3 regions of the Streptomyces sp. P9-2B-2 genome follow, and region 1 is predicted to be linked to each of the others. Evidence: riboswitches for the same ligand, from Rfam matches in the RefSeq annotation. Region 1 holds a riboswitch; each other region holds the start of a gene.
What was found. Region 1 has a riboswitch for thiamine pyrophosphate ahead of thiC (phosphomethylpyrimidine synthase ThiC). Riboswitches for the same ligand answer to the same signal wherever they lie in the genome.
Positions count from the first base shown of each region.

Region 1 (10,070 bases):
AGCGCGATCAGCATGATCGCGCTGCCCCCGACCACCGCCACCACCAGCGGATTGGAGCCCTGCAAGATCGCCGGAAGGATGAACAGGGTCAGGACCACGAAGCTGGCCGCCAGTGCCACCAGCGCGAGTACGCCACGCAGCCGGCCGACGATCACCACTGCGAAGGCGAAGATTGCCGCCAGCAGCCACATCGGGAGCGACCGGTCGACATCGCTGACCGAGTACTGCAACTCCTTCGGCGCCTTGGGGGAGTACGCCACCACCACCTCCTGGCCGGTGGTGTAGTGCCGCAGGGCGTCCGGGGTCACCACCGTCTGGAAGGTGCGCCCCTTGTGCTCCCCGGTGGTGACTTCGATCGTGGTCTGCTGACAGGGCTTGCCCTTGTCCGCTCCCCCGGCCGGTGGCTGCCCCGTCGGTGACGGGGGCTGGGGCTGCTGTTCGGCATGGACGTCCGCACAGTTCACCTCCGCCACTTTGACCACGCGGGCGCTCTCCGTGGGCTGATCGAAGCCGACCCCGGATGGCTTGTGCGGAGGTGCACCGCCCGGCCAGAGCACGACCAGACCGACCGCCACTGCGGCCGCGAACGGGATCAGTACGGCCGCGATGACCTTGCGCAGATGCCGGGAGACGGGTGCGGCGGGGCCATGGCCGTGCCCATGGGAGTGCGCGGCGGGGTGGTGGTGGGACTCGTGAGCGGACACCGCCCGATCATCGCAAGAACTCCAGGGGCCCACTGTTCACCGCGCCACATCGGCCGCTACCGTGGTGGCACCTTTGCAATCGCGGGAGCTCGGAGCACCGGGCTGAGAGGGCGCTGACCTCCGTCCCAGCGGCGTTTCACGTGAAACGCTGGCGGACGGAAGCCGCTGCGTCGACCGCCGAACCTGTTACCGGGTAATGCCGGCGTAGGGAGTTGGGTCTCATGACTCTGCAGGATGCACGCACGCCCGAAAACGGTGCCAACGGTGGCGAAAAGCCGCAGATCGGCTGGCACAAGGGCTATGTCTCCGGATCGCGCCCCGATCTTCGGGTGCCGGTCCGGCGGGTGCACCTCACCAACGGCAAGGACGTGACGCTCTACGACACGTCAGGGCCGTACACCGACCCGAATATCGATACCGACGTCCGCCGCGGTCTGGCGCCGCTGCGGGAGAACTGGATCATCGGCCGCGGCGACACCGACGAGTACGCGGGCCGCCCCATGCGGCCGGAGGACGACGGCCTCAAGCACACCTCGCCGCGCGGCGGCCTCAAGAACCTCGACGCGGTCTTCCCGGGCCGTCCCCGCCAGCCGCGCCGCGGCCGTGCGGGTGCCCCGGTCACCCAGCTCGCGTACGCCCAGCGCGGCGAGATCACCGCGGAGATGGAGTACGTCGCCGTCCGCGAGAAGGTCACGCCCGAGTTCGTCCGCGACGAGATCGCGGCCGGCCGCGCGGTGCTGCCGGTGAACATCAACCACCCGGAGATCGAGCCGATGATCATCGGCAAGAACTTCCTGGTGAAGGTGAACGCCAACATCGGCAATTCGGCGGTCACTTCCTCCATCGAGGAGGAGGTGGAGAAGATGACCTGGGCGACCCGCTGGGGCGCCGACACGGTGATGGATCTGTCCACCGGCCGCAATATCCACACCACCCGCGAGTGGGTACTGCGCAACTCCCCCGTCCCCATCGGCACCGTCCCCCTCTACCAGGCGCTGGAGAAGGTCGACGGCAAGGCCGAGGAACTGACCTGGGAGATCTACAAGGACACCGTCATCGAGCAGGCGGAACAGGGCGTCGACTACATGACGGTGCACGCCGGTGTGCTGCTCCGCTATGTGCCGCTCACGGCCCGCCGTAAGACCGGCATCGTCTCCCGCGGCGGTTCGATCATGGCCGCCTGGTGCCTGGCCCACCATCAGGAGTCGTTCCTCTACACGCACTTCGAGGAGCTCTGCGAGATTCTCGCCTCCTACGACGTCACCTACTCGCTCGGTGACGGTCTGCGCCCCGGCTCCATCGCGGACGCCAACGACGAGGCGCAGTTCGCGGAGCTGCGGACGCTCGGTGAGCTGAACACCATCGCCAAGCGGCACGGCGTCCAGACCATGATCGAGGGCCCGGGGCATGTCCCGATGCACAAGATCAAGGAGAACATCGACCTCCAGCAGGAGATCTGCGAAGAGGCGCCGTTCTACACGCTCGGCCCGCTGACGACCGACATCGCGCCCGCCTACGACCACATCACCTCCGGTATCGGCGCGGCGATGATCGCGTGGTGGGGCACCGCGATGCTCTGCTACGTCACGCCCAAGGAGCACCTGGGCCTGCCGGACCGCGACGACGTCAAGACCGGCGTCATCACGTACAAGATCGCGGCCCATGCGGCAGACCTGGCCAAGGGCCACCCGGGCGCCCAGGAATGGGATGACGCGCTCTCCGACGCCCGCTTCGAGTTCCGCTGGGAGGACCAGTTCAACCTGGCCCTCGACCCGGACACGGCCCGCGCCTTCCATGACGCGACGCTGCCCGCCGAACCGGCGAAGACGGCCCACTTCTGCTCGATGTGCGGCCCGAAGTTCTGCTCGATGAAGATCAGCCAGGACATCCGCCGGGAACACGGTGGCGACCTGGCCCTCGACCCCGAGGCCGGAATGGCCGAGAAGTCGAAGGAGTTCGCGGCGGCGGGCAACCGCGTGTATCTCCCGATCGCGGACTAGTCGGTCCGTCCGGACGCATCCGGTGGAAGGCCCCTGCCCGACGGGCGGGGGCCTTCCTTGGTGCTACCCCCACCGCCTCTGATGCGAAAGAGCCGCTCTAATCCGTCCGTTGATCCGGCCCGCCGTAATCCGGGCTGGTGAAGTCCGGGCTGGAGTAGCGCGGGCGGGACCCCGAGGAGCCGCTGTCGGGGCTGCTGAACTGGGGGCGGGTGTAGCCGAGGGTCGGGATCCGGCTCTCCGGGGACGTGTGGCGGGGGACGTAGCGGGCGGGGTCGTCGTCCGGGGTGGCGGTGGGGTCGGTCAGGGCCGTACGGAGAAAGGGCAGCAGACCGCGCTCCAGGAGGGCGCGGCACCAGGCCTCGTGGGCCTGGTCCAGCGCCTCGGACGACTCCTGCGCTCCGGCGGACTGGGCGGAGGCGCCGTTGCGGAGCGCCGTGACGACCAGACCGGCCATGGCGATCAGGGCGCCCGCCGCGGTCAGCGCCGCGAAGATCCAGCCGACGCTGATCAGCGGCTGGGCCAGGGACTTGTCGGGGCTGACGGCGCGCAGCACATACCCGAGGAGGAGGAAGAGCACGGCGGCGATACCGGCGAGCACAGGGGCGAGCACGGCGATCATGGCGGTCAGCCCGGCACCGGTGGTTTCGGCCTCGTCGAGGGCCGCGGCGCTGTCCGGTCCCGGTCTCCCGTCGGCGGCCGAGTTCTGCTCCTCGCGGTCCGCGTCGGCGACGGCAGCGAGGGGGGCCGGCGCGCGCAACTCGGCGCGGAGCTGCACATAGCGTTGATATTCGGCCGTGGCGCAGGCGGCGATGGCGGTGGTCGCGCTGAGCGCCATCGTGCGCAACTGCTCGGTGTTGAAAGGGTTTTCTGCGGCGGTGGTCAGGTCGTCCGGGCGGTATGGGGCGGTACGCAGTGCCTCGTCGAGGAGCCGCGCGAATTCCGCGCGATCCTCGTTCAGCAGGTGCGGAGCGCTGTTCATGTGCATCCCCCGATGCTCCGTAGGGCCGTAAGGCCGGCGTGGGCCGGGCAGTGGGCGGAAACGGAGGAGAGCCTGCTACGGATAGACCGATGGTAGAGCGACTCGGGCACGGCGTGACAGAGAGTTTGCGGAAATTGAGTAATGCGACGACCGGTTTCCGCCGGTGCCGCTCCCTTTTTCGTGCTGACCGCCCGTCGGCCGGTCAGCAGTACGAATCCTCGGCCAACCCTCAGCCGGCCAGCGGAAGTTGCACGACCAGCAGCTTTCCGGCCATCGTGACCCCGCCGTCCATGGCGATGGCCAGACCGTCGGCGTAGACATGCGGGCCGTCGACCGCGACGGTGTCGCTCTCGCCGTCCTCCGCACCGACCTCGCCCAGCAGATACGGGATCGGGCTGTGACCGTGGACCACGCGGTCGCCGCCGTAGGCGTCGAGCAGTTCCCGGACGGCGTCCGAACCGGCCTCGTCGCGGAAGGCGAAGCGCTTGGTGAACTTGCGGAACAGATCCCAGACTTCATCCGCTTCGCTGCGGGTGAGCACGTCGTGGACGGTGTCGTTGACGGCCTCGATGGAGTCGCCGTATTCGAGGTAGGCGGTGGTGTCGGAGTGCACGAGCAGATGCCCGTCCTCCTCCATCACCGCGTCCAGCCGGGCCATCCACTGGAGGTGGTGGTCCTCCAGGCGGTCCATATCGTTCTTCTGGCCGCCGTTGAGGAGCCAGGCGGCCTGGAAGGACGCGGTACCGGCGCCGGACTGCACGGGGGTGTCGCCGAACCGCTTGGCGCCCAGCAGCAGGAGTTCGTGGTTGCCCATCAGGGCCTTGCAGTAGCCGCCGGCCGCCGCGGCCTCGGCGGAGAGCTGCATGACGAGGTCGATGACGCCGATCCCGTCCGGGCCGCGGTCGGTGAAGTCGCCGAGGAACCAGAGCCGGGCGTTGCCCGCCGCCCAGTTGCCGTCGGCGTCGATCAGCCCCTCGGCGGCCAGCGCCTCGCGCAGCTCGTCGTAGTAGCCGTGCACATCGCCGACGACGTACAGCGGGCCCATGCCCTCGGGCGCGTCGGGGTCCATGGCCGGTTCGGGCACCGGGACGACCGCTGGGCGGTCGATGAGGGTGTCCGTACGGCTGATGACCGGGAGGTCCCGCGCGGTCGGGGTGTACTCCTCGGGCAGCTCGACCGGCGGCGCCGCGGGGGGCGCGGCCGGAGGTGCGGCGGGGGCACCGGCGGGCAGATGCAGCGGCGGGCCGGCAGGCGGCACGGGGGACCCGGCGGGCGTGCCGGAAGGCACTCCGGGCGGCGGAGCAGGCGCCGGAGTTTCTCCCGCCATGGTTTGCACCATGGGTCCCAGACTGGCCCCCTGAGTCATCGACCCCTCCACCGTCGCGCCGCCGTGCACCTCTCGGACCTTTGCCTGGTCGACGGCGGTCCGCGGTGTCGTGCGCCCATCATAGGAATGCTGGTCGCGGGTTGTGACGCACCCGGGGGTGGTCAATCCGCCAGAGCCCGGCGTTCGCGGCTGATTTGCCCCGGGATCGTGCTGTTTTTTCCGCGGAGAAGAGATCGCCGGGTCGTCCGTATGTGGGAGCACCCTCAGTCGCCGGTCGGTCCCCGTGGCGGACTGACGGTCGTTCTCGGCGACCGTCGCTGGGACGAGGCACGGACGATGAGATCGGTAGGTATGACCTGTTCGATGGGCCGCCCGGTGTCCAGCCCTTCGATGGCGTCGATGAGGATCTGGATGACGGCGGTGCCGATGCGGCGCGGTTTGAGGGACAGTGTGGTGATCGGCGGTTCGGTGGCGGCGTAGAGGGTGGACTCGCTGCAGCAGACCAGCAGCAGGTCCTCCGGAACCCGCAGGCCGTAGCGCCGGGCGGCGGCGAGCAGGTCCGTGCCGTTGGGGTCGAAGAGCCCGTAGACGGCGTCCGGGCGGTCCGGGCGGGCCAGCAGCCGGTCGGCGGCGACGGCTCCGGCGCAGGGGTCGTGTGCCGGGTAGGACTCGTAGACCGGATCCTGGCCGACCCGCTCGCACCAGTGCAGATAGGCGGTGGTCGACAGCCGGGTGTAGGTGTCGGTGGTGTTGCCTGTGAGGAGTCCGATGCGGCGGGCGCCGGCGTCGGCGAGATGGTCGAGCAGGCCGAGGACGGCCGCCTCGTGATCGTTGTCGACCCAGCCCGTGACGGGCAGCGTGCCGCCGGGGCGGCCGTCGGAGACGACGGGGATGCCGTGCCGGACGAGTTCGGTGACGACCGGGTCGCCGTCGGCGGGGTCGATGACGACCGTGCCGTCGAGGGCGACGTTGGACCACACGTCGTGGCGGGAGGTCGCCGGGAGGATGACCAGCGCATAGCCGCGGGCCAGGGCCGCGGACGTGGCGGCTCTGGCCATCTCGGCGAAGTAGGCGAATTCGGTGAAGGTGAAGGGTTCGTCCCCGTATGTGGTCACGGTCAGGCCGAGGAGGCCTGACTTGCCGGTACGGAGCGTGCGGGCGGCTGCGGACGGGCGGTAGCCCAGCCGGTCGGCCACCTCGCGGACATGGCTACGGGTGGCATCCGGAAGCCGGCCCTTGCCGTTGAGCGCGTCGGAGACAGTCGTGATCGACACACCGGCTGCGGCGGCCACGTCCCGGATGCCCGCCCGCCCCAGCCGGCGGCCGGTGGACCGGCTCACCTGGTGCTTCCCTGCTGCTGTCATGGCGAGCCGATAGTAGGGCTCGGCGCGGCAATTCACGGGGGTCGACCAACGGCTGTGGAAAGGCACGTTTCTGCACGGTGATCCGTGGCCAATTCCCTGCAAAGTAAAGGGAGTTGGTGTGCACGATGATCATTCCGGGGGAGAAATTCGGCCTTCGCCTGTCGATCCGTTCCGGTCCCGAAGTGGTCTCAAGTCACCTTGACGGGGGATGCGCGCCACGGCGTAAGCCACCGGCGTGCGTCGGTCCGGGGAGCGCTCCCAGGAGGGATTGCGCGGGGTTCGCCGGAGGGCCCGTCCGGGCGGTGGGGAGGCACCGCCGGCGGGTCGGGGCTGCCGCCGAACGGGTTAATCCTCATAAGGTGTGCAGTATTGGAGATGAGTGGACGGTCGAGGAGGACCTGCGGTGAGCGAGAAGATCCCGAAGCTGCGTGCTGCGCTGGACGGCGTCCCCACCTACAAGCCGGGCCGGCCGGCGGCGGTCGGCGGCCCCGTCACATACAAGCTGTCCTCCAACGAGAACCCCTATCCGCCGCTGCCGGGGGTCCTGGAGAGCGCGGTGACCGCTGCCGGGTCGTTCAACCGCTACCCGGACATGGCCTGCACGGGCCTGATGGCGGAGCTGTCCGAGCGGTTCTCGGTGCCGGTGGAGCATCTGGCGACGGGCACCGGTTCGGTCGGGGTGGCGCAGCAGTTGGTCCAGGCGACGTCCGGGCCCGGTGATGAAGTGATCTACGCCTGGCGTTCGTTCGAGGCGTACCCGATCATCACCCAGGTCTCCGGTGCCACGTCCGTGCAGGTCCCGCTGACCTCCGGTGAGGTGCACGACCTGGACGCGATGCTGGCCGCGATCACCGACCGGACTCGGTTGATCTTCGTCTGCAACCCGAACAACCCCACCGGCACCGTCGTGCGCCGTGCCGAGCTGGAGTCCTTCCTGGACCGGGTGCCGGCCGATGTGCTGGTGGTGCTGGACGAGGCCTACCGCGAGTTCATCCGGGACGCCGAGGTGCCGGACGGAATCGATCTCTACCGCGACCGCCCCAATGTGTGTGTGCTGCGGACCTTCTCCAAGGCGTACGGCCTGGCGGGGCTGCGGGTCGGTTTCGCGGTGGCCCATGAGCCGGTGGCTGCCGCGCTGCGTAAGACGGCGGTGCCGTTCGGGGTCAGCCAGCTCGCGCAGGAGGCGGCGGTGGCGTCGCTGCGCAGCGAGGGCGCGCTGCTGGAGCGGGTCGATGCGCTGGTGGCCGAGCGGGCGCGGGTGGTGGACGGGCTGCTCGGGCAGGGCTGGACGGTCCCGGAGTCGCAGGCCAACTTCGTCTGGCTGCGGCTGGGGGACCGTACGGTCGACTTCGCCGCGGCCTGCGAGCGGGGCGGGGTCGTCGTGCGGCCGTTCCCCGGTGAGGGGGTGCGGGTGACGATCGGCGAGAGCTCGGCGATGGATCTGTTCCTGCAGGCCGCGGAGGAGTTCCGCAAGGCGCTGTAGGCCCGCGGCAAGGACGCCGCACCGAGGCCGTGGGTCTGCCCGACCCGCGGCCTCGGTGCGTTTTTGCGCCGACGTGACCGCGGTCACGTACCCCCCGGGGATTGGCCGAAAAGTCATAGGAGATAATTGCTTGTGAATGTGAACGCGTTCACAAGCCCATCCGTTATGCGCCTTTTATTGGGTGCATAAGGGGCATTGCCGTGGTGCCACACGGCGACGTAAGGAGCACGACATGGAACTGGCGTTGGCGCCAGAGACTCTGGCGCGATGGCAATTCGGCATCACGACCGTCTACCACTTCCTGTTCGTCCCCCTGACGATCTCCCTCGCGGCTCTGGTGGCCGGACTCGAGACCGCATGGGTGCGTACGGGTAAGGAGAAGTACCTCAAGGCCACCAAGTTCTGGGGCAAGCTGTTTCTGATCAACATCGCGATGGGTGTCGTCACCGGCATCGTCCAGGAGTTCCAGTTCGGTATGAACTGGTCCGACTACTCGCGGTTCGTCGGCGACGTCTTCGGTGCTCCACTGGCCTTTGAGGCGCTGATCGCGTTCTTCTTCGAGTCCACCTTCATCGGCCTGTGGATCTTCGGCTGGGACAAGCTGCCGAAGAAGATCCACTGCTTCTGCATGTGGATGGTCTCGATCGGCACACTGCTCTCCTCGTACTTCATCCTGGCGGCGAACTCCTGGATGCAGCACCCGGTCGGCTACAAGTACAACGCCGCGAACGGCCGTGCCGAGCTGACCGACTTCTGGAAGGTGCTGACCCAGGACACCACCCTGGTCGTCGTCTTCCATACGCTGACCGCGGCCTTCCTGACCGGCGCCGCGTTCATGGTCGGCATCTCCGCCTTCCACCTGATGCGCAAGAAGCACATCAAGGTCATGCGGACCTCGCTGCGGCTCGGGCTGATCACGCTGGTCATCGCCGGCGTCCTCACCGCGATCAGCGGTGACTCGCTCGGCAAGGTCATGTTCAAGCAGCAGCCGATGAAGATGGCCGCCGCCGAGGCGCTCTGGGAAACGGAGAAGCCGGCGCCGTTCTCGATCTTCGCCTACGGGGATGTCGACAAGGGCCACAACAAGGTCGCCATCGAGGTTCCCGGTCTGCTCTCCTTCCTCGCCCACAGCGACTTCACCTCGCCGGTCCCCGGCATCAACGACGTCAACCGGTCCGAGCAGCAGAAGTTCGGGCCCGGTGACTACCGGCCCAACATCCCGGTCGCCTACTGGGGCTTCCGCTGGATGATCGGCTTCGGGATGTCGTCGTTCGCCATCGGACTTGCCGGGCTGTGGCTCACCCGTAAGAAGTTCTGGCTGGCGCCGGGGCTGCGTACGGGGGACGAGGAACCACCCCGGCTCGCGCTCACCAAGAACAGGGAGCTCGGTGCCCGGCTGAGCAAGTGGTACTGGTCGCTCGCCTTCGTCACCCTCGGCTTCCCGCTCCTCGCCAACTCCTGGGGCTGGATCTTCACCGAGATGGGCCGCCAGCCCTGGGCCGTCTACGGCGTGCTGCGCACCTCGGACGCGGTGTCCCCGGGCGTCTCGCAGGGCGAGGTCCTCACCTCGATGATCGTCTTCACCACGCTCTACGCCATCCTCGCCGTGGTCGAGGTCAAGCTGCTGGTGAAGTACATCAAGGCCGGCCCCCCGGAGCTCAACGACTCCGACCTCAACCCGCCCACCAAGATCGGCGGCGACAGCACGGACGCCGACCGGCCGATGGCCTTCTCGTACTAGGAGGCGACTGTGCAACTCCACGACGTCTGGTTCGTCCTTATCGCCTTTCTCTGGACCGGGTACTTCTTCCTCGAAGGATTCGACTTCGGAATCGGCGTCCTCACCAAGCTCCTCGCCCGTGACCGGAAGGAGAAGCGGGTACTGATCAACACCATCGGGCCGGTCTGGGACGGCAACGAGGTCTGGCTGATCAGTGCGGCCGGTGCGACCTTCGCCGCCTTCCCGGAGTGGTACGCCACCCTTTTCTCCGGCTTCTATCTGCCGCTGCTGCTGATCCTCATCTGCCTGATCCTGCGCGGTGTCGCCTTCGAGTACCGCGTCAAGCGGCCCGAGGAGCGCTGGCAGCGGAACTGGGAGCACACGATCTTCTGGACCTCGCTGCTGCCCGCGGTGCTGTGGGGCGTGATCTTCGGCAACCTCGTGCACGGGGTCAAGATCGATGCCCACAAGGAGTACGTGGGGAGCCTGCTCG
Region 1 is NZ_CP129126.1:4,675,213-4,685,282, forward strand. Features, by position in the region: gene QT196_RS20410 (YibE/F family protein) at 1-704, opposite strand, end outside; TPP riboswitch at 776-932, shown strand; gene thiC (phosphomethylpyrimidine synthase ThiC) at 926-2,704, shown strand; gene QT196_RS20420 (hypothetical protein) at 2,802-3,689, opposite strand; gene QT196_RS20425 (metallophosphoesterase) at 3,913-5,022, opposite strand; gene QT196_RS20430 (LacI family DNA-binding transcriptional regulator) at 5,274-6,374, opposite strand; gene hisC (histidinol-phosphate transaminase) at 6,778-7,857, shown strand; gene QT196_RS20440 (cytochrome ubiquinol oxidase subunit I) at 8,090-9,598, shown strand; gene cydB (cytochrome d ubiquinol oxidase subunit II) at 9,608-10,070, shown strand, end outside.

Region 2 (10,070 bases), 1.8 Mb from region 1:
GTGTGATGGGACCGGAGTCGTTCTTGGTGACCCGCCGACGGTGCACCGCACGGGCGCCGGCTGCCAGGTTCAGCGCCTCCGCCACATGGTCTGGCGCGTCCAACCAGCCCGCCGATGTGATCACCGCGTACTCGCCCGGCGTGTAGATCTTTCCGGTCTGCTTGGCCCGTCCGTACAGCTCGCGAGCGCGGCGGTTGACCGCCAGACCCCGTACGTAAGTGCCCGACCCTTGCCGCTTCTCGACCAACCCCTGATGCCGCAGGGCCTCCAGTGAACGCGCGGCTGTCGGGCGCGACACGCCCCAATCCGCAGCCAGTTGACGTTCCGACGGCACCTCGTCGCCAGGCCGCAAGTCGCCCCGCAGGATCTGATCGCGAATGTGGTGCGCGATCTGAAGGTACTTGGGCTGGGTTTCCTCGATCTTCGGCATCCGTTCCCCCTTCCCTAAGTGGCTATTACCTCTAGCCACTATAGAGTGAGTGGCTAGTGCAGCGGCCCGTACGCTGACGCACGTGACGCGCTTGATCGTGGCAGCAGGAGGAGGCGGCGACGCTGTCGCCGCTGCGATGCTGGATGCCGCCCTCTACGGCGGCGAGACTCCGGCGGTGGTTCTCACGTACGCGTGGGACCGCCTCTTGATCGACCCTGTTCCGGGCCCAAGAGGGCCGGCCAACTTCACTGGCCTCCGCCCTTTTACTCGCAGCGTCCATACCGTCCCCGCCGACGCAGCGCCGATTGCTCCCGCGGGCTCGACGCTTCCCCGGCTGGCCGCAGAGCTCCCGCAGATCTTCGCGCTCATCGATCCACACCACGGCGTCGAGGGCATGGTGCGCCAACTCGAAGAGCTCATCCAACGCTTGGAGCCGGACTCCGTCGACCTCCTGGACGTGGGCGGCGACATCCTCGCCCAGGGCGACGAGCCCACTCTCCGCAGCCCCCTCGCCGACGCTCTCACCCTCGCGGCGTGCTGCGAACTCAACTTCCCCGTACGGCTCCTGGTCGCCGGCCCCGGCCTAGACGGCGAAATCCCCGCCGACGCCCTACGCGATCGCCTGGGCCCCGTCGCCCTGACACTCACCACCGAGCACGTTCAGCCCGTCAGCTCGGTACTGGAGTGGCACCCCTCCGAGGCAACGGCCATGTTGGCCGCCACAGCACGAGGTGTCCGCGGTCTGTGCGAAGTGCGGGACGCCGGCCTGCCCGTTCCGCTCACCGACGAAGGCCCGGTCGTTCACGAGTCCGATCTCGACGAAGCCCTGAACCGCAACCAGCTCGCCCGCGCCATCCTCGCCACGGAGAACCTGCACCAGGTCGAGCAGTTCAGCCGCGAGATCTGCGGCTTCTCCGAAATCGACTACGAACGCAACAAGGCCAGTTGGCTGGGCAATCAGCCTGCCCAGAAGCTCGACCCGGATGCTGTGCTCCATCAGCTCGACGAGTTCGAGGCCGATGCCCAATCCCGCGGAATCACCCACACAACGCTCCGCCGCCTCACCGAAGCCTTCGGGCTTAGCGGTACCCAGCGTCAGGACCTCAGGGCACTACTGCTCAGCAGCCGCCCGGAGCAGTACCAGGCGCCGCTCTGGCACATTCCGTCAGGGGCTTGAGTAACGACTTTCTCTACGAGTTCAAGGCGGCTCGCTCCGCTCCCCGCGCGCGGCCCGGCCCCCGGCCGGGCCTGCACTCCTGTCTCCGCCCCGCTCCAGCCCGGCTGGTGCCCGTGCCGCACTCTCCGGCACGAACTGGGAAGGTGCAGGGAGGATTGCTCCGTGTGGTGGCATGGAGCGTCTCGTCGAGCATCTGGTGCCGGTGGCCGACAGAGCCTTGCCCGTGCCACCTACCTGCTCACGCTGTTGACACGCCCGCCGAGCTTCACCACCGGCCGCAATGCGACTGTGTGCCGCTCGCACTCCCGCTCCAGCCCCATGACCGGCACCCCTTTAGTAAGAAGCTTGTGACCTGCTCACTTCGCGTGTCAGGTGCGTGCCAGAACGGACGGTCAACCACAGTCAAGGAGGGCGCCCATCGGTACCGACACCTGCCCACAGGTCGGAGCCAGTCACACGCCCGTCGAACAGCGGATACGGATGGTCGACCGCCCCCAGGCTTACAAAGCAGAGATCGGCGTCCATCAATCGCTGCTGCGGCTGGTCTCAGATTCGAGCATTGAGGGTCATAAAAGAACGCCGCTCGATGAAGCGGTCGAAGGTCGGCTGTACTTCGCCCTTTACAAGACCGACGCCACAGATGTAGAGGTCGGGGCGGTTCGACAGCAGCTCGAAATCCCGCATGGCGTCCTCGAACCGGCACATCACGCCCGGCTCGGAGGCGGAGTCGATGATCAGCGAGTGGCTGTGCAGAGCGACGGGTGTCTGGCGAGCCCAGTCCACTACGCGTTCGTCCGAGACGTCGTCCAGTCTCAGTGAGCGGTGCGGTAGGTCTCGCCAGTCGATGCCGTTACCTGCCCACGGGAGCGTGCTGAGGTACGCATTGAACCGAGCGGACAGAGGCACGGGCTGCACCTCCGCACCATGCTCACGGAGCCAGGGTTCGATCTGGTTGATGCGCATGATCGAGAGGCTAGGGCGACTTCCCTTCATCCCCTCCCAGCGGTCACGAGAGGATCCTTAGTGGCCGAGGCGCTGGGTAAGGGCGGTGGTAGCACCTCACGACGGGATGACGTCCTGGGCCGTCTCTGGGCCGTGCGAGGCCGGCCACCAGTGACGGAGGGCCACAAGGGGTGACCGGCCCCACCCCGCTGTGGCCTGGGCCGCCGTAGACGATCTGCCACACTGGACGCACCATGCCTGCACCCGGAGAACTTACTTTTGTCGCGCCGCGCGGGGCCAAGAAGCCGCCGCGGCACCTTGCTGATCTCAGTCCCGTCGAGCGTCGCGAAGCGGTGGCGGCGATCGGGGAGAAGCCGTTTCGTGCCAAGCAGCTGTCGCAGCACTACTTCGCCCGTTATGCGCATGACCCGGCGGAGTGGACCGACATTCCGTCGGCGGCGCGCGAGAAGCTGGCGAGTGAGCTGCTGCCGGAGCTGATGACGGTCATGCGGCACATCTCGTGCGATGAGGACACCACGCGCAAGACGCTGTGGAAGCTGCATGACGGGACGCTCGTCGAGTCGGTGCTGATGCGGTACCCGGACCGGGTGACGATGTGTATCTCGTCGCAGGCCGGGTGCGGGATGAACTGCCCGTTCTGCGCCACGGGGCAGGCGGGGCTGGACCGTAATCTCTCGACCGCCGAGATCGTGCACCAGATCGTCGACGGGATGCGTGCGCTGCGCGACGGCGAGGTGCCGGGCGGGCCGGCGCGGCTGTCCAACATCGTCTTCATGGGGATGGGCGAGCCGCTCGCCAACTACAAGCGGGTGGTCGGGGCGATCCGGCGGCTGACGGATCCCGAGCCCGACGGGCTGGGGCTGTCGCAGCGGGGGATCACCGTCTCCACGGTCGGGCTGGTGCCGGCCATGCTGCGGTTCGCCGACGAGGGCTTCAAGTGCCGGCTGGCCGTGTCGCTGCACGCCCCGGACGACGAGCTGCGCGACACCCTGGTGCCCGTCAACACACGCTGGAAGGTGCGGGAGGTGCTGGACGCGGCGTGGGAGTACGCCGAGAAGTCCGGGCGGCGCATCTCGATCGAGTACGCGCTGATCCGGGACATCAACGACCAGGCGTGGCGCGGTGACCTGCTGGGACGGCTGCTGAAGGGCAAGCGCGTCCATGTGAACCTCATTCCGCTGAACCCGACGCCGGGCTCGAAGTGGACCGCGTCGCGGCCCGAGGACGAGCGGGCGTTCGTCCAGGCCATCGAGGCGCACGGGGTGCCGGTGACCGTCCGCGACACCCGCGGCCAGGAGATCGACGGCGCCTGCGGGCAGCTCGCGGCCTCGGAGCGCTGACCGCCCCGCTGGTACGGTGTCGTCGAACAAATGCACATTCCGACAGGGGAGCGCCACAGCGCTGAGAGTGCGGAAGCGTCGTAGTCCTACGGTGCCCGCAGACCCTTGAACCTCGCCCGGGTCATTCCGGGTAGGAAGTTCGGTCGTCACTCATGCTGTTGCGCCCTGCCCGGAGTTCCCTCCCCGCGTCCCCGGACGCCGGGAGCCGTGGACACCGGGCAGGGCCGCGTCTCTTCCTGGCCAGCCAGGAGGAAATCAGTGAGCATCAGGAGCAGGATCACCGCGACGGCGCTCGCCGTCGCAGCCGGTATGACCGGCCTCACCGCCTGCGGCACCTCGGGCGGCGGGAGCGCGGACGCCAAGACCGTCACGCTCGTCAGCCATGACTCGTTCAATGTCTCCAAGTCCGTGCTGGCCGCCTTCGAGAAGGAGAGCGGCTACAAGGTCAGGATGCTCAAGGGCGGGGACGCCGGCAAGGCCGTGAACCAGGCGGTCCTGTCCAAGGGCAACCCGCAGGGCGATGTGTTCTTCGGTATCGACAACACGCTGCTCTCGCGCGGTCTGGACGAGGGGCTCTTCAGCCCCTACCGGGCCAAGGGGCTGGAGAGTGTCCCGGCGGGGCTTCAGCTCGACAAGGGCGAGCACCGGGTCACCCCGCTCGACTACGGCGACATCTGCGTCAACTACGACCGCGGCTACTTCACCCGGCACAAGATCGCGCCGCCGAAGACCTTCGACGACCTGCTGAAGCCCCGCTACAAGGGGCTGCTCGTCACGGAGAACTCCGCCACCTCCTCCCCGGGGCTCGCCTTCCAGCTCGGCACCATCGCGAAGTACGGCGAGCAGGGCTGGCAGAGCTACTGGAAGAAGCTCAAGGCCAATGGTGTCGAGGTCGTCGACGGCTGGGACCAGGCCTACAACGACCGGTTCTCCGGCTCCGCGGCGGGCAAGGGCAAGGGCGACAAGCCGCTGGTGGTCTCCTACGCCTCCAGCCCGCCCGCCGAGGTGCTCGGCAAGAAGCCCGCGCCCAAGGAGGCCCCGACCGGTGTCGCGGCCGGCACCTGCTTCCGGCAGATCGAATTCGGCGGTCTGCTGAAGGGCGCGAAGAACGAGAAGGGCGGCAAGGCGCTGCTGGACTTCCTGCTGAGCAAGAAGTTCCAGGAGGACGTGCCGTTGCAGATGTTCGTCAACCCGGCCCGTAAGGATGCCGCGGTGCCGGAGCTGTTCACCAAGTACGGCACGACGATCGACAAGCCGGCCACCCTGCCGCCCGGGACGATCACCAAGAACCGCGAACAGTGGATCAAGCAGTGGTCCTCGCTCGTTCTGAAGTAACGCCTTCGGACGTCACGGGCGCCCGGCGCGGCAGGCCCGCGCGGGGGACGGCGGTGCGGCTCGGCCTGATGGCGGTGCCGCTCGCCTTCTTCGCGCTGTTCTTCGCCTATCCCGTTGTGGCGATCGTCGGACGGGGGCTCAAGGACGGCGGGCAGTGGCAGCTCGGCCGGTTCGGTGCCGTGCTGAGCGACCCGGATGTCGTGCGGGTGCTGTGGTTCACCGTCTGGCAGGCGGCCGCCTCGACCGGGTTGACGCTGCTGATCGCGCTGCCCGGCGCCTATGTCTTCGCGCGCTTCGACTTCCCCGGCAAACAGCTGCTGCGGGCCGTCGTGGCGGTGCCGTTCGTGCTGCCGACCGTTGTTGTCGGCTCGGCGTTCCTGGCGCTGGTCGGGCGGGGCGGGCTGCTGGACGACCTGTGGGGCGTGCGCCTGGACACCTCGGTGTGGGCGATCCTGCTGGCGCATGTCTTCTTCAACTACGCCGTGGTCGTACGGACCGTCGGCGGGCTCTGGGGGCAGCTCGATCCGCGGCAGGAGGAGGCGGCGCGGGTGCTGGGGGCCGGGCGGTTCGAGGCCTGGCGGCGGGTGACGCTGCCCGCGCTGGGGCCGGCCGTCGCGGCCGCCGCCCTGATGGTCTTTCTGTTCACCTTCACCTCCTTCGGGGTGGTGCAGATCCTGGGCGGCCCCGCCTTCTCGACGCTGGAGGTGGAGATCTACCGGCAGACCGCGGACTTCCTGGATCTGCCGACGGCCGCCGTCCTCACCATGATCCAGTTCGCCGCGGTGCTGGGCGTTCTGGCGCTGCACGCCTGGACCGTGCGCCGCCGGGAATCCGCGCTGCGGCTCGTGGACGCGTCGCAGACGGCCCGCCGGCCGCGCGGCCGTGGCCAGTGGGTGCTGCTGTGGGGGACGTTCGCGGTCATCGCCGTCCTGCTCCTCGCGCCGCTGGTGGTGCTCGTGGAGCGCTCGTTCGCAGGGCCGGACGGCTACGGGACGGTCTTCTACGCCGCGCTGGGCTCCGCCGCGAGCGCCGACAGCACCTTCGCCGTCGCCCCCCTGGACGCGCTGTGGAATTCCCTCGCCTACGGGGCAGCGGCCACCGCGATCGCGCTGGTGGTGGGCGGACTGGCGGCCGCCGCGCTGACCCTGCCCCGGCTGCGCCGCGGCCCGTCCGGGCGGACGCCCGTGGTCAGCCGGTTCGTCGGCGGCTTCGACGCGCTGCTGATGCTGCCGCTGGGGGTCTCCGCGGTGACCGTCGGCTTCGGCTTTCTGATCACCCTCGACGCGCCACCGCTCGATCTGCGTGCCTCGTGGTGGCTGGTGCCGCTCGCCCAGGCGCTGGTGGGGGTGCCGTTCGTGGTCCGGACGATGCTGCCGGTGCTGCGCGCGGTCGACAGCCGGCTGCGGGAGGCGGCCGCCGTACTGGGCGCCTCGCCCTGGCAGGTGTGGCGCGCGGTCGACCTGCCGATGGTGCGGCGGGCGCTGCTGATCGCCGCGGGCTTCGCCTTCGCCGTGTCGCTCGGTGAGTTCGGCGCGACGGTCTTCCTCGCCCGGCCGGATCAGCCGACGCTGCCGGTGGCCGTGGCCCGGCTGCTGGGGCGTGCGGGGGAGCTCAACTACGGGCAGGCGATGGCCCTGTCGACCATCCTGATGGTGGTGTGCGCCGCCGCCCTGCTGGTACTGGAGCGGCTGCGCCCCCTCGACCGATCCGGGGAGTTCTAGATGACGGCACGGGCCGGGAGCACGACGCGGGAGCTGCTGCGGTTGGGCGGGGTGACCGTCCGCTTCGGGACGGGCGGCCACCCGGCGCTGGACGCGGTCGATCTGGAGGTCGCCGCCCGGGAGATCGTGTGCGTCCTGGGGCCGAGCGGCAGCGGCAAGTCCACGCTGCTGCGGGTGGTCGCCGGGCTCCAACAGGCCTACGCGGGGCAGGTGTTGCTGGAGGGGCGGGACCAGTCGGGGGTTCCCACCCACCGGCGCGGGGTCGGCCTGATGTTCCAGGACCACCAGCTCTTCCCGCAGCGCGATGTCGAGGGAAATGTCGGCTTCGGGCTGCGGATGCGGCGCACCCCGCGCGCCGACCAGGAGCGTACGGTCGCCGAACTCCTGGACCTCGTCGGGCTGCCGGGCGCCCAGCGGCGCGCCGTGGCCTCCCTGTCCGGCGGCGAACAGCAGCGCGTCGCCCTGGCCCGGGCCCTGGCCCCCCGCCCCCGTCTGCTGATGCTGGACGAGCCGCTCGGCCAGCTCGACCGCGGGCTGCGCGAACGGCTGGTCGTCGAACTCCGCCGGCTCTTCCAGGAGTTGGGGACGACCGTGCTGGCCGTCACCCACGACCAGGGGGAGGCCTTCGCGCTCGCGGACCGGGTCGTGGTGATGCAGGACGGCCGGATCGCCCAGTCCGGCACCCCGCTGGAGGTCTGGCAGCGGCCCGCCACCGAATTCGTCGCCCGCTTCCTCGGCTTCGACAACGTGGTCGAGGCGACGGTGCAGGGCGAGGCGGCCGCCACCCCCTGGGGGAAGGTGCCCGTTCCGGCGGCCACCCCGGACGGGCCGTGCCGGCTGCTCGTCCGCCCGGCCGGGGTACGGCTGACGGCCGCCGCGGAGGGCCTGCCGTGCACGGTCGCGGCCCGTACGTTCCGCGGCACCCATGTCGCGCTGCTGCTCCAGCCGGCCGCCGGACCGCAGGTGGAGGCGGCCTGCGCGCTGCGGGACGCGCCCGAAGTGGGCGAGCGGGTGGGGATCGCCTTCCAGGCGCAGGACGTGGTGGTGCTGGACGCGGCCGCTCCGGCGGGCTGACTCCAGGGGCCGGGTGGGCGCCGCGGACGTGGGCCGCTCACAGGCGCCCCCCGTCCGGCAGTACGGAGGCGCGCCTCAGCGGGCCGCGACCTCCGTGGGCAGCGCGTCGGCCCCCGCCGTCCCGGCGCCGGCTGCGCCCGGCTCCGGCTCCGGCTCGCCGAACCAGGCGACCGCGACGGCGCCGGCCACCGCCACCACGAAGCCGAGAACGGCGACCCAGGCGAAGCCCGGACGGGAGGCGTCCCCCAGCCACAGCACCCCGAGAATGCCGGGGACCACCGTCTCGCCCACCACCAGCGCCGCCGTGGCGCCGTTCACCGAGCCGATCTGGAGGGCGACGGTGTGCAGATACATGCCCCCGATGCCCGCCACGAGAATCGCGTACAGCGCCGGGTCGCCGAGCAGCGACGGCAGGTGGAAGGGGTCCACCCCGTTCAGCACCCGTACGCCGACCCCGAGCGCACCGAAGCCCAGACCGGAGAGCAGACCCGCCAGGATCGCGGCCCGCCCGCCGAGCAGCCGCACGATCAGGATGCCGCCGCCGATCAGCACGACGGAGGCGACGAGCAGCCACCAGTGGGTGGCGATCGGGGTGTGGCCGCTGCCCTCCGGCCCCGCGGCCGTGGCCAGCAGCACCAGCGCCGAGCAGACCACCGCGATGGAGGACCACTCGGCGCGGCTGAGCCGGATGCCGAGAAGCTTGATGCTCAGTACGGCTGTGATCACGAGATTGGCGCTGATCACGGTCTGCGAAAGGAACAGCGGCAGCAGCCGGGCAGCAAGCGCGCCCAGCCCGAACCCGATGAAGTCCAGCACCGTGCCCACCATGAACTCCCAGGTCACGGCCGCCTTCGCGGTCGATGACAGGCTGGGTCCGCCATGCTGGGTGACCTCGGTGGTGGACGCCGCGGCCGCCTCCCGGCGGGCGGATTTGCGCGAGCCCACCGCCTGGAGGACCGATCCCGTGCCGTAGCAGGCCGACGCCGCCACGGCCGTCAGAAGGCCGATGATCACCAAGAGCTCCGTTCGCCCGCTGTCCGCATTACTCGTTCATTACCTTCCTGGCAGACGTGCATTCGGGGACGGGAGTTGCCTCCGCCGGCAAATACACCGGTGCGTCGCCGAACCGCAGCCGCGCGGAGCCTTCGACGCCGGGGAGCCGGCGGGCGGCGGACGCGTCAGGAAGGCGCCTGGGTGCGGAGGCGGGCCAGCGCCTCCGGGGCCTCGTCCACCGAGTCGACCAGGGCGATCCGGGCCGCCATGGGACGGTCCGCCGCCAGCGCCTGGAGCAGCGGCCAGGTGGGCAGCTTCTCCGTCCAGTGCGCGCGGTTCACCAGCACCATCGGCGTCGGCTCGCCCCGCGACTGGTAGTAGTTCGGGGTCGCATTGTCGAAGATCTCCTGTACGGTCCCGGCCGCGCCCGGCAGGAACACGACACCGGCGTTGGAGCGCGCCAGCAGCCCGTCCTCGCGCACCGCGTTGACGAAGTACTTGGCTATGTGGGACGCGAAGGCGTTCGGCGGCTCATGCCCGTAGAACCAGGTGGGAATGCCGGCCGAGACGCCGCCGCCCGGCCGGCTCTCGCGTATCTCGAAGGCGGCCCGGGCCCAGTCCGTGACGGACGGGGTGAAGTGCGGCGTCTTGGCGAGGAGCGCCAGCGACTGGTCGAGCATCTCGTCCTCGAAGGGCGCGGCGTACGCCCCGAGGTTCGCCGCCTCCATCGCGCCGGGGCCGCCACCGGTCGCGACGGTCAGCCCGTCGCGGGTGAGCCGGCGCCCGAGCCGGGCCGCGCCCGCGTACGCCGCGGAACCGCGCTCCAATGCATGGCCGCCCATGATGCCCACCACCTGCGCACCGGCGAGGTGTTCGTCCAGGGCGTCGGACACGGCGTCGTCATGGATGCTGCGCAGCATCGAGGCGAAGATGTCGCCGTCCGACTTGGTCTCCTGGTACCAGCCGTAGGTACGGGCGTCCGGGGTGGCGTCGAAGCCGCCGTCGGCCAGCCCCTCGAAGAGCTCGTCCGGGCCGTA
Region 2 is NZ_CP129126.1:6,511,901-6,521,970, forward strand. Features, by position in the region: gene QT196_RS28810 (GntR family transcriptional regulator) at 1-430, opposite strand, end outside; gene QT196_RS28815 (DUF1152 domain-containing protein) at 522-1,607, shown strand; gene QT196_RS28820 (3'-5' exoribonuclease) at 2,154-2,570, opposite strand; gene rlmN (23S rRNA (adenine(2503)-C(2))-methyltransferase RlmN) at 2,804-3,910, shown strand; TPP riboswitch at 3,945-4,065, shown strand; gene QT196_RS28830 (thiamine ABC transporter substrate-binding protein) at 4,169-5,245, shown strand; gene QT196_RS28835 (iron ABC transporter permease) at 5,314-6,966, shown strand; gene QT196_RS28840 (ABC transporter ATP-binding protein) at 6,967-8,040, shown strand; gene QT196_RS28845 (hypothetical protein) at 8,116-9,054, opposite strand; gene QT196_RS28850 (LOG family protein) at 9,219-10,070, opposite strand, start outside.
Region 2: linked by a shared signal. The riboswitch ahead of QT196_RS28830 (thiamine ABC transporter substrate-binding protein) and the one ahead of thiC (phosphomethylpyrimidine synthase ThiC) in region 1 are both predicted to bind thiamine pyrophosphate.

Region 3 (10,070 bases), 2.2 Mb from region 1:
GCAGCCCGGCGCAGGTCTCGACCAGCGGCAGCTCGGTGATGCCGGGGACCAGCTCATGGGCGTCCCGCAGCAGCTCGTAGACCCCGCCCGCGGTCACGGTGGTGTCCCAGCCCAGCTCCTCGCTGGTGGCGCCGATGACCAGTTCGCCGTTCTCCCGCGGCACCAGGTAGAGGGGACCGCCGCGGACGACGGCCCGTACGGTGCGCGACAGGAAGGCGGGACTGCCCGCGGGCATCTCCGGCAGCCGCAGCCGCAGCACCTGGCCCTTGACCGGCCGTACCGGCGGCAGCACCTCGTCGGGGACACCGGCGAGACCGCCGCTGTGGCTGCCCGCCGCCAGCACGACCTGACCCGCCGACAGCCGGGTGCCGTCGGCGAGTTCGGCGCCCGTGGCGCGCCCGCCGCCGACCGTCAGCCGGACCGCCGCGCTCCGGTGGAACGCCACTCCGGCGCGCTCACACGCGGCCAGCAGGGCGCTCACCAGCCGCCGCGGATCGACCTGATGATCGCCGTCCACCCGCAGCCCGCCGCGCACCCCGGAGGCCAGCATCGGCTCCAGGCGGCGGCACTCGCGCCCCGTGAGCCACTGCGAGTCCAGTCCCGAGCGCGTCTGGAGCGTGTGCAGCTCGCGCAGATGGGCACGGTCGTCGGCGTCCAGCGCGACGGCCAGGGTGCCGCACCGCCGGTAGCCGATCCGCTGCCCGGCGGCCTCCTCCAGCTCCTCGGTGAACCGCGGATAGCGCTGCGCCGAGGCGAGATTGAGGCCCAGCAGGGTCTGCTCGCCGTAGTGGAGCTCGGTGACCGCGGCCAGCATCCCGGCCGCGACCCGGGCCGCGCCGCCGCCGGGCGCGGGATCGGCCAGCGCGACGGTCAGTCCGCGGCCGGCCGCCCGCCAGGCGGTGACCAGGCCGATGATGCCGCCGCCGAGAACGAGCACATCGGGACGCGGCGCGGCCGGTCCCGTCGGTGTGGCAGGTGGATGCATGATCTTTCAGCCCCTCCCTTCGCCGGCATGACCCGGATCAGGTTCGTACGGTCGGAGGCCGGCCAGCCTCCCTCTCAGCCCGGTGCGTCCGGGCTCCCGCGAGTGCGTGTATCCGTCAGCCTAATACGGGGCCGCGAGACCCCGTAAGGCACGGCCCCGGCCCCCAGGGCCCGTATTCCGGGGTGGCCGACGGTGACGGTGTGTCAGAGATCTCCTTGCGTGCTGCTGCGAGCGGCGTCACGGACCGTCCTAGAGTGATCGGGTGAGCGAGCAGAGCAAGTCCTCCCAGGCCCCTGACCGCACGCCGCGCGTCGTGATCATCGGCGCGGGAATCGCGGGTGTGCAGACCGCGGTCGCCCTGCGCGAACAGGGCTGGCGCGGTGCGATCACGCTCCTCGGCGACGAGCCCCACCAGCCCTACGACCGCCCGCCGCTGTCCAAGGCGGTCCTGCTGGGCAAGGCCGAGGGCTCCACCTTCGACATCGACTTCGCCGGACTCGACATCGAGCTCCGTCTGGGCCACCCGGTCACTGCCCTCCTACCGGACGCCCACCTCGTCGAGACCGCCGACGGCCCCATCCCCTACGACTACGCGGTCCTCGCCACCGGTGCCGAACCGATCGTGCTGCCCGGCAGTGAAGGCATGCCCGGCGTCCACCTGCTGCGCACCCTCGACGACGCCGAGCGGCTGCGCCCGGTGCTCGCCGCCCAGCACGAGATCGTGGTCGTCGGGGCCGGCTGGATCGGCGCCGAGTTCGCGACCGCGGCCCGGGAAGCGGGCTGCGCGGTCACCGTCGTCGAGGCCGCCGACCGCCCGCTGGCCGGTGCGCTGCCCGCCGAGGTGGCCACCCACATGACCGGCTGGTACACGGACGCCGGCGCCGAGCTGCGCACCGGCGCCCGGGTCGCGTCGGTCACCGCGGGCGCGGTCACCCTCGCGGACGGCGTGACCCTGCCCGCCGACGCGGTGGTCATCGGGATCGGCGCCCGGCCCGCGACCGGCTGGCTGGCCGGCTCGGGCGTCGAGGTCTCGCCGGAGGACGGCTCCGTCCTCGCCGACGACCGGCTGCGCACCTCCGTGCCCGATGTCTACGCGGTCGGCGACTGCGCCTCCTTCCCGTCGGCCCGTTACGGCACCCGCCTGCTGATCCACCACTGGGACAACGCCCTCCAGGGCCCCCGTACGGTCGCCGAGAACATCGCCCGCGGCGACGCCGAAGGGCTGGTCTACGACCCCGTCCCGTACTTCTGGTCGGAGCAGTTCGGTCGCTTCGTGCAGTACGCGGGCCACCACGGCAACGCCGACGAGCTGGTCTGGCGCGGTGACCCGGCCGGGGCCGCCTGGTCGGTGATCTGGCTGCGGGAGGGACGGCTCGTCGCGCTGCTGGCCGTGGGGCGGCCGCGGGACCTCGCCCAGGGGCGCAAGCTGATCGAGCGGGGCGTCGTACTGGACCGCGAGCGGGCCGCGAACGCGTCCCTACCGCTGAAGGCCGCCGCCGTGTGACGCACGGTGGCCGCCGGTTGCCGGGCGGCCGCCGTCACCCTCCGGTGTGCACGAAGCCCCTGATGGCGATGCCCGGCTACCGGCTGTCAGTGCGAGGTGGCAGGCTTGTCCTGTGACCGAGATTGACGCAAACATCGATGGACTCGTCCCCGCCTGGCTCACCCTCCCCGACATCGCCGAACAGTTCGGCGTCGAGGTGACGCGCGTGCGGCAGCTGGTCAAGGAGGGCCAGCTGATCGCGGTGCGCCGCGGCGAGAACCGGGCGCTGCATGTGCCCGCCGATTTCATCCAGGACGACAAGGTGGTCAAGGGCCTCGTCGGCACCCTCACCCTCCTCAAGGACGACGGCTTCACCGACGAGGAGATGCTGGAGTGGCTGTTCACCCCGGATGAGACCCTGCCCGGCACGCCTGCCCAGGCGCTGCGCGAGAATCGCGGCACGGAGGTGAAGCGCCGGGCCCAGGCGCTCGCCGTCTGACCCGCCCGGCGCGCTCCCGTCCAGCCGCCGCACCCGCATCCGTAACCGCACCCGAGGGGCGTACGTGCCGGAAGGCCCGGCCGTACGCCCCCGACCTGGGGGAAGCCGCCCGATGAGCACCGCACGACAGGCCATGGCCGACGCCCGGCTCTACCTCTGCACCGACGCGCGCAAGCGGCAGGGCGATCTGCCGCAGTTCCTGGACGCCGTGCTCGCCTCCGGCGTGGACATCATCCAGCTGCGCGACAAGGGCATGGAGGCCGGTGAGGAGCTCCGGCACCTGGAGGTCTTCGCGGACGCCTGCCGGCGGCACGGCAAGCTGCTGGCGGTCAACGACCGGGCGGATGTCGCCCATGTGGCCGGCAGCGAGGTGCTGCACCTCGGCCAGGGCGATCTGCCGGTCCCGGCCGCCCGCGCCGTCCTCGGCCCGGACGTCCTCATAGGCCGCTCCACCCATGCCGAGGCCGAGGTGGACGCCGCGCTCACCGAGCCCGGCGTGGACTACTTCTGCACGGGCCCGTGCTGGCCCACGCCCACCAAGCCGGGCCGCCACGCCCCCGGCCTCGACCTGGTCCGCTACACCGCCGCCCGCGCCCCCGAGCGCCCCTGGTTCGCGATCGGCGGGATCGACGCCGGGAATCTCGACGAGGTGCTGACCGCCGGTGCCCGCCGGGTCGTCGTGGTCCGCGCGATCACCGAGGCGGACGACCCGGGAGCGGCGGCCGCCGCCCTGGCCAAGCGCATCCGCACCTGGGACGCCTAGTACTGCCCGGGTGGCCGGGATCGCTTCGCGTCGGCGGCGGTCGACGATCCAGAGGCGGTTTTCTGTCGTCCCGGCGACCGGAAAATGTCCAACCAGTGGACATGAACCCGACCAACCAGGCATTACGCCGAAGACGGTTGGTGTGGGCCCCGCCGCTGGTTAACCTGCCGGTATGGCCCTAGGTACAGCTTCCACCAGGACTGATCGTGCGCACACGGTGCGCGAGCTGCTCGCTTCCGGCAAGCAGTCCTATTCGTTCGAGTTCGCCGCCCCGAAGACCGAGAAGGGTGAGCGGACCCTGTGGAACGCCATTCGTCGGATCGAGGCCGTCTCCCCGACCTTTGTCTCCGTGACGTACGGCGCCGGCGGCACCTCCCGTGACGGCACGGTGCGTGCCACCGAGCGCATCGCCACCGACACCACCCTGACCCCGGTCGCCCACCTGACCGCGGTCAACCACTCCACGGCGGATCTGCGCAACATCATCGGCCAGTACGCCGACGCCGGAATCCGCAACATGCTCGCGCTTCGCGGCGACCCGCCCGGCGACCCGATGGGCGATTGGGTCCGGCACCCCGACGGCGTCGACTACGCCGCCGACCTGGTCCGGCTGATCAAGGAGTCCGGCGACTTCTGCGTCGGCGTCGCCGCCTTCCCCGAGATGCATCCGCGCTCGACGGACTGGGACACCGATGTGGCACACTTCGTCGCCAAGTGCCGGGCCGGTGCGGACTTCGCCATCACCCAGATGTTCTTCTACCCGGAGGACTACTTCCGGCTCCGGGACCGGGTCACGGCCGCGGGTTGCTCCACGCCGATCATTCCGGAGATCATGCCGGTGACGAACGTGCGCCAGATCGAACGGTTCGCTCAGCTCAGCAATGCGGCGTTCCCGCCCGAGCTGGCCGAGCGCATCCTGGCCGTCAAGGACGACCCCGCGGCGGTACGCTCCATTGGGATCGAGTACGCAACGGAACTGTGCGCACGCTTGATGGCCGAGGATGTTCCCGGGTTGCACTTCATTACCCTGAACCACTCCACGGCGACCCTGGAGATCTACGAGAATCTGGGGCTGCACCAGCAGTCCTGATCACGGTGGCCGGCGAGCGGCGGAAGAGGGGCGTATATGGGCTGGACGATCCTCTACATCGCGTTCGGTCTGGTCGCCCTGTGGCTGCTCGGTGAGGTGCTGCTCCAGTACAAGGCGCGGCTGCGCTGGCGGTTGCTCGCCTTCACCGGCTTCCTCGCCGTGGTCATCGGCGTGATCATCCCCTCGGTGATCGTGATCGGGCTGGGCCTGATCGCCTTCGCCTTCGGGCAGACGCAGGTCACGCTCTCCTTCCGCCGCGGTTTCACCACCGGCTGGGCGCTGGGCGGCAAGCCCGGCGAGAGCCGTCGCCGGCGGGCCCGCCCGAGCGGGCCGCCGGCCGCCGAACCGACCCTGGAGGTCTCCGGCCTGGAGGCGGTCCCGCCCACCGGAGGCACCGCCCCGGCTCCCGACAGCGGCCCTGACACCTTCGAGAGCACCGGCGGCTTCCAGAGCCGGGACGTCTTCGACAGCACGGGCGGCTTCCAGAGCCAGGACGCCTTCGCCGCGCAGGAAACCATCGTCGGCCAGGGCGCTTTCCCCGCGCAGGACACGTTCCCGGCGCAGGACACCTTCGCCGGGCAGGGCTCCTACGGCGGACCGGGCTCCTACAACTACCCCGCCGACGACGGCTACCGGAGCCAGGACCCCTACCAGCCGCAGCAGGACCAAGACGTCTACGCCACCCAGGCGTTCGCGGCCCAGGACGACTACACCCGGGCCAACGGCGGCGCTGTCTACGCCCCGCAGCCGATGCCCGACGAGACCGGCCAATACGGCATCTACAGCCCCGACGCCCGCAGCCCGCAGAACGACTACGGCTACGACGCGTACAACGGCGCCGCCAACGGCAACGGCTATGCGTATGACGGGAGTTACGGCCAGGGCCCCGCCGCCCAGGACCCGTATGGCGACCCCTACGCGGCCTACGGCGACAATCCGGCCCAGGCCGGGCAGGCACCCTACGCCGACCCGTACCTCGGCACCCAGCAGTACGCCGCGTCCTACGACCCGTACGCGCAGCCGGACCCCTACGCCCAACCGCCCTACGGTGCACAGCAATACGACAGCCAGGGACAGCCGCTCGGCCCCTACCCCGGCCAGGGCTACGGCGAGACCCCGCCCGGCGGCGTCTGGGTCCCCCAACAACGCGACACCGAACTCCCGCCCGAGCAGCCCTACCCGCCCTACCAGCAGCCGGGGTACGACGGGCAGCCGTATCGTTATTAGCCCCACGTTTTCGGCTTGCTCGTTGTGTGGGACCTCGCCGTTTGTGGCCCGCTTCGCGGTGCCCCCGCCGTTGCGCCGGTTCGCTGCGCTTTGCCGCTCGCCGTTGCGCCTGCGGCGGGCGGGTCCGCTGCGCGGGGCTGTCGGGGTGCGGTGACGGGCCTGCGCGGGTGGGGGTTTCCGGACTGCTTCGCTTTACGTCCGGAAACCCCCACCCGCTCCGGCCCGTCCCCTCCCGTTGGAGGGTGGGGAAACCTTGGTGGGTGGACCCGTAGGTGGTCCGGTGCGCCTCGTAGATCGCAGTGAACAGCTCGGTCGCACCGACACGGCTCACGGTGGCCAGCCCCCACCCACCGTCACACTTCCCTCAACGGGAGGGGACGGGCCGGAGGGGCCGGTGTGTGGGACGTAAAGCGAAGCAGTCCCACACACCGGCCCCGGAGGTCCGTCACCGCACCCACAGCCCCGCGCAGCGGACCCGGCCCGCCGCAGGCGTCACGGCGGGGGCACCGCGTAGCGGGCCACAAACGGCGAGCAACAACCACGGCGGGAAAGCCGAAAACGTGGGAAGCCTACGTAGAGCCGTGCCAGGAGTCGCCGTTGACGATGAGGCCCGCGACGATTGCGCCGGACATGCCGGCGTGGGCCGGGCCGCCGCCCGGGTGTGACCAGCCGCCGACGGCGTAGAGACCCGGTATCCGGGTGCGGTTGGCGGGGCGCAGGAAGCGGCCCTGCCGGCCGGCCAGTGCGGGGCCCGGGACCAGCGTGTCGTCCGTCGGGGGCAGCACCTCGCGCCACAGCACCCGCTCCCGCAGCCCGGGAACCGCGGCTTCGGCGATCTCGGTCATCCGCTCGGCGTCGGCCGCCACGGCCGTTCCGTCGGTCCAGTCGACCGGGCCGTGCGGAGCCACGGTCGCGGTCAGGGTCACGGCCTCGTGGGCGTCGTCCGGCCGGGTGGCCGGGTCGTCGGGGCGCAGCACCGTCACCGTGGGCCGGTCGCAGGGGGTCCGCAGGCCGGAGCCGTCGCCGAACACGCCCGCCAGCTCGGCCGCGCGGTCCGCGGCGTGGACCACCGTGCGATGAGCGGCGTCCCCGGGGCGTGCCCCGCGCAGTGCGAGGCAGACCGTGAGCCGGCCGGTGGCGCGGTCACCCGGTCCCAGGTCGGGGCGGACGTCGTCCGCACCCCACGGCTCCCGCCCCTGGCAGAGCTCCACGAGCCGCACCGGATCGACGCCCGCGACCACGAACTCCGCCTCGGACACCCGGCCGTCGGCCAGTTCCACGCCCGTGGCCCGGCCGTCCTTCTCCACGATCCCGGTCACCGCCGTGCCGAAGCTGAACTCGACCTTGCGCGCCACGCAGCGCTCGTACAGCGCGTCGGCCAGTGCCCGCATCCCGCCGCGCGGATACCAACTCCCGAAGGTCTGCTCCATATACGGCAGCACGGCGGCGCTGGCCGGGGCGCTGCGCGGGTCGAAGCCGTACGCCAGGGCGTGGCTCTCCAGCAGTGCGATCAGCCGGGGATCGGCCAGTTCGCGGCGGGCCACCTCGGCGAGGGTGGCGGTCGTGGGGCCCTTGCCCCGGCCGAACAGGCCGCGTTTGCGCACCGCCGGATAGGGATCGCGCCCCAGCACCCGCCAGTCCTGCCACAGCGGCTCCTCCAGGAGCGGCCGGCGGGTGGCGTCCCAGGCCTCGCGGGCGCGGCCCACCAGCTCGCTCCAGCGCTCCCCGGCGCCGGCGCCCAGCGCCTCGTCGAGGGCCGCCAGCACGCCGGCCCGTGAGGCGTTCGGCAGCGAGACGGCCGTGCCGTCGGCGAAGACATGGCGGGCGGCGGGGTCGACCTGGGTCAGCTCGACGCAGCTCTCCAACGGCTCCCGGCCGGTCTTGAGGAACAGATCGCGGTAGACGGCCGGCAGATGCAGCAGTCCGGGTCCTGTGTCGAAGGCGAAGCCGTCCCGTGCCAGCTGCCGCAGCGCGCCGCCGTGCGTCGCGCCGCGCTCGAACACCGCCACCCGGTGGCCCGCGACGGCCAGCCGGGCAGCGGCTGCCATCGCGCCCATCCCGGCGCCGATCACCGCAATCCGTGCCATGCCTGCGACTTTATCCGGAGCCGCTGACAACGCCCGCACGGCTGTGGAAAACCCTCCCGGCAGCGGCCGCCCGCCACCGCCGGAAGCCCGCCGTCAGGTCACCGGAGGTGCCGCGCCGGCCGCCACGGCCGCCCGCTTCTCCGCGCGCCGCTCCCGCCGCCGCTGGAGGTATCGGCGGATCCGCGACCACAGGAAGATCACCACCGCGATCCCCGCGGCCAGCAGCGTCCCCGCGATGACCGCCGCGGCCACCGGATGGAACAGGGCGAAGGCGATGAGCCCCGCGACCCCCAGATCCTCGGCCAGGCTCAGCACGATGTTGCTGGCCGGCTCCGGGGAGGTGTTGACCGCGATCCGGGTGCCCGCCTTGACCAGATGGCTCAGCAGCGCCGTGGAGCCGCCCACCGCGCCCGCCGCCAGCTCGGGCAGCGAACCGTTGTGGCCGGCCAGCAGCGCCGCCACCACCCCGCCGGCGACCGGCCGGATCACCGTGTGCACGGTGTCCCAGACCGAGTCCACGTACGGGATCTTGTCGGCGACGGCCTCGGCCACGAAGAGCAGCCCGGCCACGATCAGCACATCCGGGCGCTCCAGCGCCGCGGGCACCTCATCGGAGACGCCGGTCGCACCGAGCAGGCCGAGGAGCAGGACGACGGCATAGGCGTTGATCCCGCTCGCCCAGCCACTGGTGAACACCAAGGGAAGTACGGACACGCCGCAGATCGTAGGCCCCGACTGGGGGCCGGTGCTCAGTTTTGAGTATCCGTACTCAGACGCCGAGATGAGTAGGTACGCGGATGGGCCGGAGGCCGCCCGGACGGAAGAGTAGGGATCACGGAAGGGAAGCGGCGCCGCACCGCCGACACGGGGCGGCGGAGCGGCGCGGCTCCCGGACGTGACGGGGGAACACGGGGGACGCACGGGGGAAAACGGGGGAAGCGCTGTCCTGGTCGGATCGAAGGGGGAACGATCCGTGCCAGGGCAGCGCACCCTTTTGTGCGGCTCCGGGGGACGGGAAGAAGGGGTGCGCGCCGTAGCTGACCACTACGGCGCGCACCCTCTTTTCCGCTTCCGGGAGATGGCCTCCCGTCACTGCGAGGGCCGGCCGCTGATCCTCCCCTGGAGCAGCCGCGACAGCGCCGCGTGCACATCGTCGAGCGACCGGTCCGGCTGGTACGACTGCCAGTCCAGGGCGGCCACCAGCACCATCCCGAACAACGCCGAGGCGGTCAGCGGGATATCGATCTCCTCGCTCAGCTCCTCTCGGGCGACCGCCTCCCGCAGCACGTCCTCCACCACCGTGATGGCCCGCTCCCGCACCACCATCAGCGTCGACTGCCAGGCCCGGTTGGTGCGCCACAGCTCGGCGACGTAGAGCTGGGTGAGCGCCGGGTAACGGGAGATGAAGTCCAGCCCGGCCCGGATCATCGCGTCCAGCGCGTCGATCCGGGTGCCGCCCCCGTCGGTCACCTCCTCGGCGGCCGCCTGAAGGGACGTCGCCAGCATCTCGATGCCGTGCCGCAGCAGCTCTTCGAAGAGCACGTTCTTGCTCGCGAAGTTGTAGTAGACGGTGCCCTTCGCGACACCCGCCCGCTCGGCGATCTCGTCCACCGTGGTGGAGGAGAAACCCTGTTCGGCGATGAGCGTGACCGCGGCTTCGAAGAGCTTGCGCCGGGTGGCGTCGCGGCGTGAATTGGAGCTGTCCATGGGGGCGATTGTGCCGCCCCCGGACGGGTGCGTGCTCACAGGCTCAGTTCCGGATGCAGGTCCTTCATCCGCACCACCTGGCGGCCGCGCGCCGTCAGGGACGTCAGCACGAGGGCCCCCGCGGTGAACGCCAGCAGGACCACACTGCCCTGCCACACGGGCGCGAGGTCGCCGCCCGTGATGAGCCGGCGCAGCCCCTCCACGATGTAACTCATCGGCAGATACGGGT
Region 3 is NZ_CP129126.1:2,519,793-2,529,862, reverse strand. Features, by position in the region: gene thiO (glycine oxidase ThiO) at 1-985, opposite strand, end outside; TPP riboswitch at 983-1,095, opposite strand; gene QT196_RS10965 (FAD-dependent oxidoreductase) at 1,248-2,489, shown strand; gene QT196_RS10960 (Rv2175c family DNA-binding protein) at 2,602-2,967, shown strand; gene thiE (thiamine phosphate synthase) at 3,080-3,730, shown strand; gene metF (methylenetetrahydrofolate reductase [NAD(P)H]) at 3,903-4,820, shown strand; gene QT196_RS10945 (hypothetical protein) at 4,857-6,047, shown strand; gene QT196_RS10940 (NAD(P)/FAD-dependent oxidoreductase) at 6,617-8,134, opposite strand; gene QT196_RS10935 (DUF4126 domain-containing protein) at 8,228-8,848, opposite strand; gene QT196_RS10930 (TetR/AcrR family transcriptional regulator) at 9,224-9,841, opposite strand; gene QT196_RS10925 (YhgE/Pip domain-containing protein) at 9,877-10,070, opposite strand, start outside.
Region 3: linked by a shared signal. The riboswitch ahead of thiO (glycine oxidase ThiO) and the one ahead of thiC (phosphomethylpyrimidine synthase ThiC) in region 1 are both predicted to bind thiamine pyrophosphate.